3 regions of the Phreatobacter oligotrophus genome follow, and region 2 is predicted to be linked to each of the others. Evidence: riboswitches for the same ligand, from Rfam matches in the RefSeq annotation. Region 2 holds a riboswitch; each other region holds the start of a gene.
The links. Region 2 has a riboswitch for cobalamin ahead of cobU (bifunctional adenosylcobinamide kinase/adenosylcobinamide-phosphate guanylyltransferase). Riboswitches for the same ligand answer to the same signal wherever they lie in the genome.

Region 1: it holds a riboswitch for cobalamin, as region 2 does, so the genes downstream of both, C8P69_RS20585 (TonB-dependent receptor plug domain-containing protein) here and cobU (bifunctional adenosylcobinamide kinase/adenosylcobinamide-phosphate guanylyltransferase) in region 2, are expected to answer to the same signal.
Region 3: it holds a riboswitch for cobalamin, as region 2 does, so the genes downstream of both, C8P69_RS21645 (DUF1636 family protein) here and cobU (bifunctional adenosylcobinamide kinase/adenosylcobinamide-phosphate guanylyltransferase) in region 2, are expected to answer to the same signal.

What each region holds. Positions count from the first base shown of each region.
Region 1 covers NZ_PZZL01000013.1:23,036-28,240, reverse strand. Annotated here, with positions in the region: gene C8P69_RS20595 (DUF2778 domain-containing protein) at 1-384, shown strand, start outside; gene C8P69_RS20590 (MBL fold metallo-hydrolase) at 507-1,487, shown strand; cobalamin riboswitch at 1,592-1,809, shown strand; gene C8P69_RS20585 (TonB-dependent receptor plug domain-containing protein) at 1,935-3,980, shown strand; gene C8P69_RS20580 (SDR family oxidoreductase) at 4,116-4,862, shown strand; gene cutA (divalent-cation tolerance protein CutA) at 4,867-5,202, opposite strand.
Region 2 covers NZ_PZZL01000003.1:164,826-170,030, forward strand. Annotated here, with positions in the region: gene cbiB (adenosylcobinamide-phosphate synthase CbiB) at 1-124, shown strand, start outside; gene C8P69_RS07975 (cobyric acid synthase) at 131-1,570, opposite strand; gene cobO (cob(I)yrinic acid a,c-diamide adenosyltransferase) at 1,591-2,220, opposite strand; gene cobU (bifunctional adenosylcobinamide kinase/adenosylcobinamide-phosphate guanylyltransferase) at 2,262-2,801, opposite strand; cobalamin riboswitch at 2,908-3,099, opposite strand; gene C8P69_RS07990 (GbsR/MarR family transcriptional regulator) at 3,213-3,791, shown strand; gene C8P69_RS07995 (cytochrome d ubiquinol oxidase subunit II) at 3,782-4,786, opposite strand; gene C8P69_RS08000 (cytochrome ubiquinol oxidase subunit I) at 4,792-5,205, opposite strand, start outside.
Region 3 covers NZ_PZZL01000020.1:4,097-9,301, reverse strand. Annotated here, with positions in the region: gene cobN (cobaltochelatase subunit CobN) at 1-1,642, opposite strand, end outside; gene cobW (cobalamin biosynthesis protein CobW) at 1,646-2,683, opposite strand; gene C8P69_RS21645 (DUF1636 family protein) at 2,680-3,108, opposite strand; cobalamin riboswitch at 3,224-3,422, opposite strand; gene cobU (bifunctional adenosylcobinamide kinase/adenosylcobinamide-phosphate guanylyltransferase) at 3,540-4,082, shown strand; gene cobO (cob(I)yrinic acid a,c-diamide adenosyltransferase) at 4,079-4,696, shown strand; gene C8P69_RS21630 (cobyric acid synthase) at 4,714-5,205, shown strand, end outside.

The DNA of each region.
Region 1 (5,205 bases), on a different contig from region 2:
CCGAACGGCGAGAAGCTGGAGGCCCAGTCCGGCCTCGGCGCCTATCGCAACGACGTCCGCTATGCCCATGTGCGGATGCGCGGCCCGACCCCGCCGCATGTCTATGACCTGACCGAGCGCGAGGCACTGTTCCACGGCGTGCGCGCCATCCGCCTCAACCCGGTTGGCGGCAGCCAGGCCATCCATGGCCGCGCCGGCCTGCTCGCCCACACCTACCTGCTCGGGCCGAACGGCGACTCCAACGGCTGCATCTCCATCAAGGACTACGATCGCTTCCTGCAGGCCTTCCTGCGCGGCGAAATCCGCCGGCTGATCGTGGTGCGGGACCGCACCGAGGCGGTGGCCGCCGTGGCCCGCGCCAACACCCGCGTCTCCTCGCGCTGAGGCGCGGGAGAAACAAGCGGTCACATTCATGTGACAAGCACTGGACGGCGGGCCGGTTCCGGCAATTTACTGCCTCGCCGTCCGCATACCTGTCGGCGGCTGCGCCCCTGTCGGAGGACACCATGACCACGATCAATCGCCGCCATGCCCTCGCCACCGGCGCTGCGGCCCTCGCCGCCCCGGCTTTCCTCACCGCCGCCTCCCGCGAGACCTTCGCCCAGGCTGCCGCCGCGGCCGTCCAGGCCCCCGGCTTCTACCGCTACAAGGTCGGCGACATCACCGTCACCGCCATCAATGACGGCTTCTTCGCCCGTCCGCTCGAGGGCTTCGTCCGCAATGCCGAGCTGCCGGCGGTTCAGGCTGCCATGGCCTCGGCCTTCCTGCCGACCAATGCCGTCCCGATCCCCTTCAACACCCTCGTCGTCGAGACCGGCGGCAAGGTCGTCCTGCTCGACACCGGCAACGGCAATACCGGCGCTCCGACCTCGGGCACCTGGATGGCGAATTTCCGCGCCGCCGGCTTCGATCCGGCCACCGTCTCCTCGGTGATCATCAGCCACTTCCACGGCGACCACATCAACGGCATCCGCCTGCGCGACGGCACCGCCGTCTTCCCGAATGCCGAGATCCAGGTTCCGGAGCCGGAATGGGCCTTCTGGATGTCGGACGAGCGCATGAACGCCGCTCCGGAGGCCATGCGCGGCGCCTTCCAGAACTGCCGCCGCGTCTTCTCGCCGGTCGCCTCCGCCGTGAAGCAGTTCAAGCCGGGCGCGGAAGTGGCCCCGGGCGTGACCTCGATGCCGGCCTATGGCCACTCGCCGGGCCACAGCGTGTTCATGATCTCCTCGGGCAATGCCAAGCTCGTCTACATGGCGGACGTGACCAACCACCCCGCCCTCTTCGTGCGCAATCCCGACTGGTCGGCGATCTTCGACATGGATGCCGATGCCGCCCGCGCGACCCGTCGCCAGCTGCTCGACATGGCGGCGAGCGAGAAGACCCGCGTGCACTTCTACCACGCGCCCTTCCCGTCCAACGGCTACATCGCCAAGGACGGCGCCGGTTTCCAGCTCGTCCCGGCCCAGTGGACCCCGTCCATCTGACCTGACGCCCAGCGCTCTGATCGGAAGGCCCGCCGGCAACGGCGGGCCTTTCGCATGGGGGCATCCGCTTGCCGCCGGATTGACACATTGTCGCAACCCGGCGCATTCATGGGGCACGCGACGGCGGCCGCCCGCAAGGGACGGCCACGGGAATGCGGTGCGTGGCGGGCCTCATGGCCCTCCGCAAGGCCGCAGCTGCCCCCGCAACTGTAAGCGGTGAGCCCTCCCCCATCAGCCACTGACGCCCCGTTCGGGCTTCGGGAAGGCGGGGACCGGGCGACGACCCGCGAGCCAGGAGACCGGCCGACGCGACGTCACTGTCCGTGCGTGCGGGAGGCGCGCCCGGGAGCGGTCCCTTCCGCTTGATCCGTGACACCACCGTCGCGGACGTTTGGCCTCTTCAGGCCGGAATTCCGCGACCATCTGGGTCCGCAGCGGAGTTCCGCCATGCCTGTCGTTTCCCGTCTCCCCCGTCGTCAACGTCTTTCCGTTCTGCTCGCCACGGCGGCGGTGATTCTCGTTCCCGGTCCCGTCGCAGCGCAGCAGCCGCCGCTCCCCGCGGCGCAACTGCCCGAAATCACCGTGTTCGGCGCCAGCAACGTGCCGCTGGAGGCCCCGCGCGTCGGCTCGGCCGTCACCGTCATCACCGCCGAGGACATCGCCAACCAGGGCGCGGCAAGCGTCCCGGACGTGCTGCGCCTCGTGCCCGGCGTCGCCGTCAACCAGTCCGGCGGCCGCGGCAGCCTCACCCAGACGCGCGTGCGCGGCGCCGAATCCAACCAGGTCCTGGTGGTGGTCGACGGCATTCCCATCAACGACGTGAACTCGGGCGATGCCGACCTCGCCAACCTGCCGGTGGACAGCATCGCGCGGATCGAGGTGATCCGTGGCCCGCAATCCGGTATCTGGGGCCCCAATGCCCAGGCTGGCGTCATCTCCATCACCACCAAGTCGGGCCGCGGCCTCGCCAAGCCTGAGCTGACGGCGCGGATCGAGGGCGGGTCCTTCGGCACGCTCCAGGGCTCGGCGACCGTCCGCGGCGCGCAGGGTCCCTTCCACGCCGCCATCTCCATTTCGGGCCTGCGCTCCGGCGGCTTCGTCGTCGCGCCCGGCACCACGCGGCCCAACGGCTCGGACATGGGCTCGCTCTCCGCCAAGATCGGCGCGGACCTTGCCGACTGGTTCGACGTCGAGGGCGTGTTCCGGATGGTCAGCCGCAGCGGCTTCTACAATCCCGGCAACACCGCCTTCGGACCGGGCTTCGTCACCGATCCGAACTACGGCTTCCTTGCCGCCGGCACCGGGCGCAACACCGCCAACGACATCCAGGGCCGTGTCGCCGCCACTGCCAAGCTGCTCGACGGGGCCTGGACGCATCGCTTCTCCGCCGACACCTCGCAGCAGTCGACCAATGCCCGCGACAGCTATGTCTCGGCCTTCGGCTTCCTCGAGAGCCAGGGCTTCTGGTCGCGCACCGAGCGCAACCGGGCGGAGTACCGCTCGGCCTATACGTTCGAGACGCCCGGCCTGCTCGGCGCCCGCCACACCGTCGTCGGCGGCGCCGACATCACCCGCGAGCATTTCCGCTACTACTACGAGAGCGATGGTTTCTTCGGGCCCTTCGTCAACGACACCTATGCCGGCGCGGGCCGCTCGCGCGAGCGCAAGGGCCTGTTCGGCGAGTATCTCGTCAGCCTGCCGACCGGCCTGTCGCTCTCCGGCGCGCTCCGCCAGGACTGGAACTCTGCCTTCCGCAATGCGCTGACCTGGCGCGTGACGGCGGCCCAGACGCTTGGCACCGGCACGAAGCTGCACGCATCGATCGGCAAGGGCGTGACCAACCCGACCTTCTTCGAGCTCTTCGGCTTCTTCGCCAATTTCACCGGCAACCCGACGCTGCGGCCTGAACATTCCATCGGCTGGGATGCCGGCATCGAGCAGCGCTGGTTCGGCGGCAAGCTCGTGACCGACGTCACCTATTTCCGCGCCAGCGTGCGCGATGCCATCGTCCAGTCCGGCGGCACGGCGATCAACCTGCCCTTCGAGACGACCCGCCAGGGCGTCGAGGTGGCAGTGACGGCGCGCCCGCTCGGCTGGCTGTCGATCACCGGCTCCTACACCTACACGGACACCCAGTCGGCCGAACTCGTCGGCGGCGTCTATGTCGGCAAGGAGGCGCTGCGCCGTCCGCGCCATGCCGCGAGCCTCTCGGCGGTGGCGACCCTGCCGGACGACAAGACGAAGGTCACAGTCACCGTCGCCCACAACGGCACCATGCGGGACAGCTTCTTCGGGCCGGCCGGCGCCACGGACGTGCGGCTCGGCGCCTACACGCTGGTGGGCGCGCAGATCTCCCACGAACTCAACCGCAATGCGACCGTCTATGTGCGCGGCGAAAACCTCTTCGGCCAGCGCTACCAGGAGGTCTTCGGCTACCAGGGGCCGGGCGCTGCCGTCTATGCCGGCATGCGCGTGAAGCTCGGCGGCGAGTGAGCCGCCGCGCCGCGGTTTAAACCGTTTCGCATCGCTGCCTTGCCGCGCCCCCGTCGACAGGGGCGCGGCTTTCGGCCAGTCTCCCGCTCGGCAGACGAGCGGGCCGGCAGTGCCCGCCGCATCGGGAGGATCAGCATGTCTCAGCGTATCGCAGTGGTCACGGGCGCAGGCTCCGGCATCGGGCGGGCTTCGGCCCTGGCGCTCGCCAAGGCGGGCTATGCCGTTGTCGTGGCGGGCCGCCGCAAGGACGAACTGGAGAAGACCGTGGCGATGGCCGGCGGTGCGACCGTCGTCGCCGCCCCCACCGACGTCTCGGACGAGGCCTCCGTCGCCGCCCTGTTCAAGCTGGTCAAGGACCGCTTCGGCCGCATCGACGTGCTCTTCAACAATGCCGGCATGGGCGCCCAGGCCGTGCCGCTGGACGAGCTGCCGATCGAGAAGTGGCGCCAGGTCGTCGACGTCAACCTCACCGGCTCGTTCCTCTGCGCCCGCGAGGCCATGCGGATGATGCGCGCGCAGACCCCGAAGGGCGGCCGCATCATCAACAACGGCTCCATCTCCGCCTATGCGCCGCGCCCCTATTCCGCGCCCTACACGGCGACCAAGCATGCGGTGCTCGGCCTGACCAAGGCCATCTCCCTGGACGGCCGCGCCGACAAGATCGTCTGCTCGCAGATCGACGTCGGCAATGCCGCCACCGAGATGACCGAGCGCATGGCGAATGGCGTCCTGCAGGCCGATTTCACCACCAAGGTCGAGCCGCGCATGGACGTCCGCCACGTCGCCGACGCCGTGGTCCACGTCGCCAACCTGCCGCTCGACGTCAACGTCCTGACCATGACCATCATGGCCAATGACATGCCCTTCGTCGGGCGCGGCTGAGGCGTCAGGCCGTCTCGACCCTGAGCCAGGCGAGATAGGCCTCGTCCCCCTCCGGCACGTCGACCACCAGGAAGGCCGGCGTGTCGTAGGAATGGGCCTCGCGGAAACGGGCCTGCGCCTCGGCGAGGCGTGAGCGCACCGTCTTGAGGATCATCACCACCTCCTCGGCGCGCTCCACCTGGCCCTTCCAGCGGTAGAGGGAGCGCATGCCGGGGAGGATGTTGGCGCAGGCGATCAGCCGGTGCTCCATCAGCTCCTCGGCGATGGTCTCAGCCTCGACAAGGCTCGCAGCGGTCGTATAGACCAGCACGACGTCATCCGGCTTCTCGGTTCGCGTCACCTG
Region 2 (5,205 bases):
CCTCCATGCCGAAGGTCGGCGCGCGGCGACGCCGCAGGATATCCGGCGCGCCCTGCGCGTCATGGCGGGAGCCTGCCTCGGGCTCGTCGGCCTTGTCGCGGCGATCGCCCTGTTCTTGTCCTGAGCCGGCTCAGCGACTCCGCGCCACGGCGATGAGGGCTTCGATGTCGCAATGGGCCTCGCAATGGTCGGCCAGCGCATCAAGGGTCGCCTCGACCGTCGCCTCGTAGGCCAGATCGCTCGCCCGCCCGAAATTCCTGAGATAGGCATTGCGGAACCGGTCGTCGGCAAAGAGCCCGTGGACGTAGCAGCCCTCCACCAGCCCGTCGGCGCTGATCGCGCCGTCGCAGCGGCCGTCGATATGGAGGATGGGCCGCATGCAGTCCGGCCCGGTCGTCCGGCCGAGATGGATCTCATAGCCCTCCACCCGCTCGCCGCTCGCCAGATGGACGCCGCTCACCGGCCTCACCGTCTTGTCGGGCGTCAGCACCGTATGGATGTCGAGATGGCCGAGCCCCTGCGCCGAACCGCGCGGCCCCTCCAGCCCCTCGGGGTCGGCGATGGACCGGCCGAGCATCTGGTAGCCGCCGCAAATGCCGAGCACCCGTCCGCCGCGGCGCAGATGGGCGGCGAGATCGATGTCCCAGCCGACGGCGCGCAAGCCGGCGAGGTCGCCGATCGTCGACTTGGACCCCGGCAGGATGACGAGGGACGCCTCCGCCGGCAGCGGCTCGCCGGGCGCCACGAAGCGCAAGTCGACCTCCGGCTCCTGGGCCAGCGGGTCGAGATCGTCGAAATTGGCGATGCGGGAGAGGATCGGCACGGCGACCACCAGCCGCCCCCGGTCGCCCTTCGGACGCGCGAGGTCGAGCGCGTCTTCCGCCGGCAGGCGATGCGCCTCGGCGAACCATGGCACGACGCCCATGGAGTGCCAGCCGGTCCGCTCCGTGATGGCGGTGAGGCCGCCATCGAACAGCGAGACCTCGCCGCGGAACTTGTTGATGAGGAAACCCCTCACGAGCGCACGTTCCTCCGGCGCGATCACCGCATGGGTGCCGACGAGGCTGGCGATCACGCCACCCCGGTCGATGTCGCCGACGAGGACGACCGGCACATCCGCGGCCAGCGCGAAACCCATATTGGCGATGTCGCCGGCCCGCAGGTTGATCTCGGCCGGACTGCCGGCGCCCTCGACGAGGACGATGTCGGCTTCGGCCTCGAGATGGGCGAAGCTTTCCATCACCTTCGGCATGAGCTCGCCCTTGCGGGCCCCGAAGCTCCTGGCCTCAAGCGTCCCGGCGCGACGGCCCTGGACGATGACCTGCGCGCCCTTGTCGGTTTCCGGCTTGAGCAGCACCGGATTCATGTGCACCGACGGGGCGACGCCGGCCGCGCGCGCCTGAAGCGCCTGGGCACGCCCGATCTCGCCGCCATCGACGGTGACGGCGGCATTGTTCGACATGTTCTGCGGCTTGAAGGGCCGCACCGCGAAGCCGCGCCGGTGCAGGGCCCGGGCGAGACCCGCGACGAGGGTGGATTTCCCAACATTGGAGCCGGTGCCCTGCAGCATCAGGGCGGGCGTGCGACGGGTCAAAACTCGATGCCCTTCTGCGCTTTGACGCCGTCGCGGAACGGGTGCTTCACCAGGGTCATCTCGGTGACGAGGTCCGCCATGGTGACGAGCTCGGCCGGCGCGTTGCGTCCGGTGATGACGACATGCTTGCCCGGCGGCGTCTCGGCCTTGAGGAAATCGACGACCTCCTCGACGGGCAGGTAGCCGTAGCGCAACACGATGTTCAGCTCATCCAGCAGCACCATGGCGTGGCGGTCGTCGCGGATGAATTCCTTCGACAGCTCCCAGGCCGCACGGGCCGAGGCGATATCGGCGGCGCGGTCCTGCGTGTCCCAGGTGAAGCCGTCGCCCATGATGGCGAGGGTGCAGAGGTCGGGAAAGCGGCGCAGCAGCAGCGCTTCGCCGGTGACGAAGGACTCGGCCTTGGTGAACTGCACCACCGCGACGGGCATGCCGTGGCCGATATGGCGGAAGACCATGCCGAGCGCGGCGGAGGTCTTTCCCTTGCCGGTGCCGGTATGGACGATGAGCAGGCCCTTCTCGACCGTCTTGGTGGCCATCATGCGGGCGCGGGCCACCTGCACCTTCTTCATCTTCTCGGCATGGCGAGCATCGGCGACGGCATCGGCGCTGGACGTATCGGTCATGGACGTATCGGTCATGGAAAACATCTTTCGGAAATGACGTGTCAGGCAGGTTTCAGGGTGAGGGGCAGGCCGGCGGCGACGAAAACAACGCGGTCCGCCCTGGCGGCGATGGCCTGGTTGAGCCGGCCCTGGGCATCGCGGAAGGCGCGGCCGAGGGGAGTCTCCGGCACGAGGCCGAGCCCGACCTCGTTGGAGACGAGGACGACGGGCGCCGCTGCCCCGCCGAGGGCGGTCACCAGCGCTTCCTGCGCGTCGGCCGGATCGCGACCGGCGAGCATGACATTGGAGAGCCACAGGGTCAGGCAGTCGACGAGCAGGGAGCGGCCCGGGCGGGCTTCGCGCCCGATGGCGCCGGCCAGGTCCAGCGGCTCCTCCACCGTGGTCCAGCCGCGCCCCTGCCGGTCGGCGCGGTGGCGGGCGATGCGCTCCGCCATTTCCTCGTCATGGGCTTCCGCCGTGGCGATGTAGACGGGCTCGCCGCCGGCTCCCAGCGCGAGGCGCTCGGCATGGGCGGATTTTCCGGATCGCGCGCCGCCGAGGACGAGCGTCACGAGGCCGGTCGGAGGGAATGGAGGTGACACGAATCCTGTCCCGGCGCACGGCGCCAGAAGGCCAGCCCTGACGGTCGAGACCTGGCATTCGGCCTCGCCAGCGCGCCGCCCGTGCTCCCCGCCGGGCTGCGTCCATCAGCAGCGTTCCCGAGCAGCCGGTCTCCTGGCTCGCGACTCCAGCGCCCCATCGGCCTTCCCGGCCTCTCGGCCAGTGGCTGTCGACGGGGCTCGTCGCCTACAGTTGCGGGGGCAGCCGCGGCTTCGGGCGAACCCCCACCGCATTCCCGTTTCACCCGCCGCGGCGGGCACTGCTCGTGGGGCCAAGGTTGCACAACCCAAGGGGGCGCTCAACGTCGCCTGCCGCACATGGTGAACGCATCGGCGTTGATCGGCAGGGCCCCTTCCGCTAGTGCGGTGCGACCGATAAGGCTGATCCAACCGATGAACCTTCCGCCGCTCATTCAGGCCTTCGTGCTCCATTTCGGCGAGATGGGCTCGCGCTGGGGCATCAACCGCACCGTCGGCCAGGTCTATGCGGTGTTCTTCCTCGCCGACCGGCCGCTCTGCGCCGACGATCTCGTCGATGCCCTGGGCGTGGCGCGCTCCAACGTCGCCATGGCCCTGAAGGAATTGCAGAGCTGGGAGCTCATCCGGCTGAAGCATGTGCCCGGCGAGCGCCGCGACTTCTACGTCACGCTCGACGATGTCTGGGCCATCGTCCGCAAGCTGGTCGAGCAGAGGAAGCGCCGCGAGATCGACCCGACCATGACGGTCCTGCGCGAATTGCTGATGGAGCAGCCGGGGTCGGAGGCCGAGCGCTACGCCCAGGGGCGGATGCAGGCCATGCATGAGGCCATCGACCTGCTCACCACCTGGTACGACGACGTCGAGCGGCTGGAGACCGAGCGGTTGATCCAGCTCCTCAGCCTCGGCTCGCGCATCGTCAAGGCGCTGGACTGGAAGGACAAGCTCTTCCCCGGCAAGGGCCGCCGGGGCAAGGGCGAGCCCGATCAGTCGTAGCGCAGCTCGCCGGCCTTGCCGCGGAACACCCAGTAGGCGAAGGCCGAATAGGCGATGATGACCGGCACGACGATGAGCGCGCCGAAGAGGATGATCGCGAGGCTCTCGGGCGCAGCCGCCGCCGCATAGATGGTGAGCCTGTCCGGGACGATGAACGGATAGAAGGAATAGGCGAGGCCGAAGAAGGCCAGCACCATGATGCCGGCGGAGCCTGCGAAGGGCACCCAGCGGAACCGGTCGCGCGAATCCGGCAGATGCGAGAGGGCGATGAAGACCGCCACGGCGAGGAGGCCGGCGGTGATCGGCAGCGGCGACAGGAAGAGGATCTCCGGCAGCGAGAACCACTTGGTGAAGATGCGCGGCGAGACGAGCGGCGTCGCCACCGAGATGGCGAGGAAGCCGATCATGGTGACCACCAGCGCCAGCCGCGCCCGCTTCACCGCATAGCGCTGCAAATCGCCCTCGGTCTTGATGATGAGCCAGGCCGCGCCCATCAGCGCATAGCCGGCGGCGACGCAGACCGCCGTCAGCAGCCCAAAGGAGACGGTGGGCAGCGTGCTCTCGAGCCCGGTCACATAGAGGCCGAGCATGTAGCCCTGGGTCAGCGCGGTGAGCAGCGAGCCGCCGAAGAAGGCGCGGTCCCACAGCGGCTTCCACGAGGCCTCCGCCTTGGCGCGGAACTCGAAGGCGACGCCGCGCAGGATCAGCGCCACCAGCATCAGCGCCACCGGCAGGTAGAGCGCGGTGAGGATCATGCCGTGGGCGATGGGGAAGGCGACGAGCAGCAGGCCGATGGCCAGCACCAGCCAGGTCTCGTTGGCGTCCCAGAAGGGGCCGATCGAGGCGACCATGCGGTCGCGCTCCGCGCCGCTGGCGCCGGGAAAGAGGATGCCCACCCCGAGATCGAAGCCGTCGAGGACGACATAGATCAGGATCGACAGGCCCATCAGGGCGGCGAAGGCGAGCGGCAGCCAGACGGCGGGATCGTTGAACATCAGGCTCACTCCGCCGCGACGAAGGCGTTGGGATGCGGCGTCGGACCCGTCTCCACCGGCTTGCCGGCCGCACCCTTGCGGGCGAGCAGGAACAGCGTGGCGATATAGGCCGCGAGCAGCGCCGCATAAACGAGGAGGTAGCCGACCAGCGTCGTCGCCACCATCGCGGCCGGCACCGCCGAGACCGCGTCCGCCGTGCGCAGCACGCCCGAGACGAGCCAGGGCTGGCGGCCGATCTCGGTGACGTACCAGCCGGCGAGAGTCGCGACCCAACCCGAGAAGGTCATGGCGACGAGGCCGCGGGCGAGCCAGGGATGCGGCTCGCCGCGCCGCCACAGCCAGAAGGCGCCGCCCCACGAGACCAGCAGCATCAGCATGCCGACGCCGACCATGATGCGGAAGGCGAAGAAGACCGGCGC
Region 3 (5,205 bases), on a different contig from region 2:
GAAGCCATTCGAGCGTGCCGTGAGCACCCATGTGGACGATGGCGTCGACGGCTGCGACATGCTGCATCCATAGCCCGAAGGCCAGCAGCGCATGGCGCGGCGGCAATGACGGATCGTGATAGTCCGACCGCCGGCTGCCCGGTCGCCCGCGGTCGGGCGGCAAGGCCACGATCGCGTTGCCAAAGCTGCGCGCGCGGAAATGGAACGCACCGTCGCGCACATCGGGATCGGTCTCCGGCTCGCCCCATGCGGCGCGGATTTTTTCGTCGACGCTCAACGGAAGCTTGGCAAGCTGCTCGCGATACGCCGCGATGGACATGCAACAGTCGGAGTCCGGCTTGCCGACAGCGTAAAGCAGTGCTTTCGAACTCTGAGGCGCGTCTGAAACAGCATAGCCCGCATCCGCAAGATCGGTGAGCAGCGCGTTGACGCTGGCCGGCACATCAAGGCCGACGGCATAGCCGGTCCGGCCCGGCGCCCCGGGATAATCGGGCATCAGGATCGCAATCCGCCGTTCGTGGCGCGGCTTCATCTGCAATCGCACCAAGCTCGCAATCCGATCGGCCACGGCATCGATCCGACCCGGCTCAGGCTCATTAGCGATGCCGGTGAACGCCAAGCCTTCGAACAGTTGCGAGGGATTTTTGAATGACAACACGCCGGCAAGCACGCGGCCATCGAGTTCGGGCAGCACGACATGCATGGCGAGATCGGCGGCGCCAAACCCGCGCGGGCTGTCGCTCCAGGCCGCACGCTTGGTGGTGGCGACGATGGCCTGAAGCACGGGAACACCGACGTCATCGAGCGGCGTTGGCGCGCCGGGTTCTCCGGCGGCGGCAAACGCCGTCGTGGTGACGATCACAGCGGGAGCCAACCGCGATAATGCCGCGCGTAGGAACAAGGCGGCTTCGGCATCCTTCAGGCTGGTGACGAACAGCGGCGCCGGCGCGAGCCCACGCGCGACCAGCGCATGATAGAGCGCATCGATCGGCGCAACGTCCGCGGCCAGCAGCATCGACCTGTAAAAGACGATCGGGATCACCGGCCGCCCGTGCGTAATCGTGCTCAGGAGGCGATCGAGATCAATCGTTTGTTCCGCCGGCGTGTATCCACCGGCCCGTGGCAGCGGGCTGGGTTCGGAATATTTCAACGCCGCCCCTGCATGTCCGGACAACCGGCGCAAGAGCGCGCGAAGATTGTCACGGCCACCCTCACGGAAGTAGCGCAGCAAGGCCGCGAGTTCGTCGGACGGCAGCGTCGATATCTCGGCAAGCCGCGGATCGTCGCGATCCTCGCCGGGTAACACTGCCAGCGCGATGCCGCGTTCCTGCGCGAGCACGGCGAGCCGCTCAATTCCGTATTGCCACCAAACGAGCCCGCCGAGCAGACGGACGACGATCACCTTGGCATGGCGGCCAACGCGATCGATCCAGAGGTCGACCGACATCGGGTGCTTGAGATCGCGCAATTGCACCAGACGGACGCTCGGCAACGTCTCGCGCTCGACGGCCCAGGCTGCGGCAAGTCCGCCTAGATCGCTGTCGGCAAACGAAAGAATAGCGATATCGCCGGGCGGCTGACCGAGATCGACCGGCTCGACGATGTCGTCAAGGCTCGCTGAGCTGGTCGTCAATAGATGCATCGATCATCCACTGAGCATGCGCGTGATGACGGCGCGGTCTAGTCCCTTAAGCCCGATCACCACTAGGCGCGTCTCGCGCTTTTCCGACGCGGCCCAGGGGCGATCGTAGTGCGACGTGACGCGCGGGCCGACCGCCTGCACCAAGAGCCGCATCGGCTTGCCGCGCACCGCCGCGAAACCCTTGATCCGCAGCACGCCGGTCGCCTCGGCGGTCGCCGCCACGAGACCCGTCAGCGCCGCCGGGTCGTCGATCTCAGGCAGCGGCACGACGAAGCTGTCGAAATCGTCGTGATCATGATCGAGCTCGTCGTCATGCAACGTCCGGCGGTTTTCGATATCGGCTTCGGTGCCGACATTGAGGCCGAGCAGCGTCGGCGCATCGACCTTGCCGTTCGACACCTGCACGACCTTGACCGCGCGCGGCAAGGCCTTGGCGATTGACGCCGACGCTTTGTCGATCCCCGATTGATCAAGAAGATCGCATTTGTTCATCACGACAAGATCGGCGCATGCGATCTGATCTTGGAACACTTCTTCGATCGGATCGTCATGATCGAGCGCGTTGTCCGCCGCACGCTGCGTGGCCAGCGCCTTCATGTCGCCCGACACCTGGCCGTCGGCCAGCGCCGCGCCATCGACGACCGCGACCACGCCATCCACGGTCACGCGATTCTTGATCGACGGCCAGTGGAACGCTTGGACCAGCGGCTTTGGCAGCGCGAGCCCGGAGGTCTCGATCACGATGTGTTCGACCTTAGGACGGAGCGCGAGAATGACGTCGAGCGCCGGGACAAACTCGTCGGCCACGGTGCAACACAGGCACCCGTTCGCAAGCTCGACGATATTCTCCTCGGGGCAGGTTTCGTCGCCGCAACCCTTCAAGATTTCGCCGTCGATGCCGACATCGCCAAATTCATTGACGATGATGGCGAGCCGGCGCCCGTTCGCATTGGCCAGCACGTGACGGATCAGCGTCGTCTTGCCGGCCCCCAGAAAGCCGGTGACGATCGTACATGGAACGCGCGCAAGCTCATCCGTCATTCGCTCGGCTCCTGAAAATCAAACGGCGGCACCCGCGCGATCAATCCCCGCTTCAAGGCGTCCGGCCGGTCGCGCCACGGCATCAAGCCGTCGGCCGATTGAGCGAGAAGCTGCGCGCCTTGCACCAACGCCTGCGCGTCCGCCGCCGGATCGAGATGACCGAATACGTAAGTCCACGCGGGGGCCGATGCATCGGTCCGTCGCATCACCGCGCTGCAGCCGCGCTTGCAATTAGCAAGGCAGCGCAACGGTTGAACGGTGATATCGGTGTTTTCAGCCGCACGCGCCGTTGCCGCGGCAAGCGCCGCGCCGGGGCGTGGCGCATCGTCCGGATCGTCGGGCTGCCGGCACGTCGTGCAGACATAGATGATGGCTGTCGCGCCGTTACGCGCCTCAATGTCTGCGTTGTTGGAATTATCGGCCATTGTCACCCGCGCTGCTCCTCCTTGGAGCGATCCGCATTAATCTCGGGTGCTCGAACGGCATACGCCGCCCGATGAGGCCGTCACAGCGTTGTTTGTGCCAGGGCACCCCGCCCGGCACGTGACGGAACTAACGGCAGGTCTCCTGGCTTGCGGGTCACCGCCCGTCACCGCCTTCCCGGGAATGTCCCAGTGGCATTGTGGCACGAGCTCGCCGCTTACAGTTGCGGGGGCAGCTACGGAATTGGGACCTTCGTCCCGCACCGCATTCCCTTTTCGCTCTTCTGTTCGAAAAGACCGTCAGTTCCAGACCTATAAATGGCCAGATGGCGGCTTTGTCAATGGACGCACCAGTTGGCGCGCCGGTGCGGCCCTAGCCTTTTGGGTGGGCAATATGGTTCAAAGGACCGCGCCGGCTTAGGGTGATGATTTGAATGGTGGATGGTCTATTGGCAAGCGACGGCCCGCAATTGACCCTTGTCCTCGGCGGCGCCCGGTCGGGCAAAAGCCGCTATGCGGAATCGGCTGTCATGGCGTCGCGACCGCCCTGGATATACGTCGCGACCGCGGAACCATTGGACGACGAGATGGCGGCGCGGATCGCCAAGCACCGCGATCGTCGCGGACGCGATTGGCAAACGGTCGAAGCGCCGCTCGACCTCGCTGGGGCGATCTCCACCGCAGCGGCATCGAGCGCAATTCTCGTCGATTGCCTGACGCTGTGGCTCTCAAATCTGATGCTCAAGGAACGCGACATCGACGCCGAAGTTGAGCGCCTCGAAACCGCAATGACGACGCGCAAGACGCCGCTCGTTCTGGTCAGCAACGAGGTCGGATTTGGCATCGTGCCAGAGAACGCACAAGCTCGGCGATTTCGCGATCTGCAAGGGCGGCTCAATCAGCGGATCGCGGCGCGTGCCGACCGCGTCGTCCTCGTCGTCGCAGGGCTGCCGATGTTCGTAAAGGGAACGCCATGAGCAAGATCATCGACGAGACCGAAGCCGAACGCCACCGCGCCAAGATGGAAAAGCGAAAGGCGGTGCAGGACGCCGAGATCGCGGAAAAGACAGTCGAGAAGGGCCTGCTGATCATCCACACCGGTACCGGCAAGGGCAAGTCGACCGCGGCTTTCGGGCTCGCGCTCCGCATGCTCGGACGCGGGCGGCGCGTCGGCGTTATCCAATTCATCAAGGGTGCCTGGCATTCGGCGGAACGCGACGCGCTGGAGACCTTCGGCGATCAGGTGGTCTGGCACACCATGGGCGAAGGCTTCACCTGGGATACGCAGGACCTTAAGCGCGACGTCGCCGCGGCAGAACGCGCCTGGAACAAAGCCTGCGAACTGATGGCCGACCCGACGCTCGCGCTCCTCATCCTCGATGAGCTGAACATCGCGCTGCGCTATGATTATCTCGATCTGCGGGCGGTCATCTCAACGCTCGCCGCGAGGCGACCCGACCTGCACGTGGTCATCACCGGCCGCAACGCCAAGCCCGACCTGATCGCCGCGGCCGATCTGGTCACCGACATGACCCTCGTCAAACATCACTTCAAGGCCGGCGTGAAGGCACAGCCCGGCATCGAGTTTTAAGATTTGGAGTTCTGACAGTGGCCGCACGCGCGATTATGTTTCAGGGCACCGGCTCCGACGTGGGCAAATCGCTCATCGTCGCCGGCCTCGCGCGCGCCTACACCAAACGCGGACTGCGGGTTCGCCCATTCAAGGCGCAAAACATGTCCAATAACGCCGCGGTCGCAGCCGACGGGGGCGAGATCGGCCGCGCGCAGGCGCTGCAAGCGCGCGCCGCCGGCGTGCCGCCCAGCATTCACATGAACCCGGTGCTCCTCAAGCCACAGAGTCAAGTCGGCGCGCAAATCGTCGTGCAGGGAAAAGTCTATGGCACGGCGAAAGGCATCGAATACATGCGCATGAAACCCAAAATAATGCCCTACGTGCTCGACAGTTTCGAACGCTTGAAGCAAGAAGCCGATCTGATCCTGGTCGAAGGCGCGGGAAGCGCCTCGGAAATCAATTTGCGGAAACATGACATCGCCAACATGGGTTTCGCGCGTGCAACCGATACGCCTGTCGTGATCATC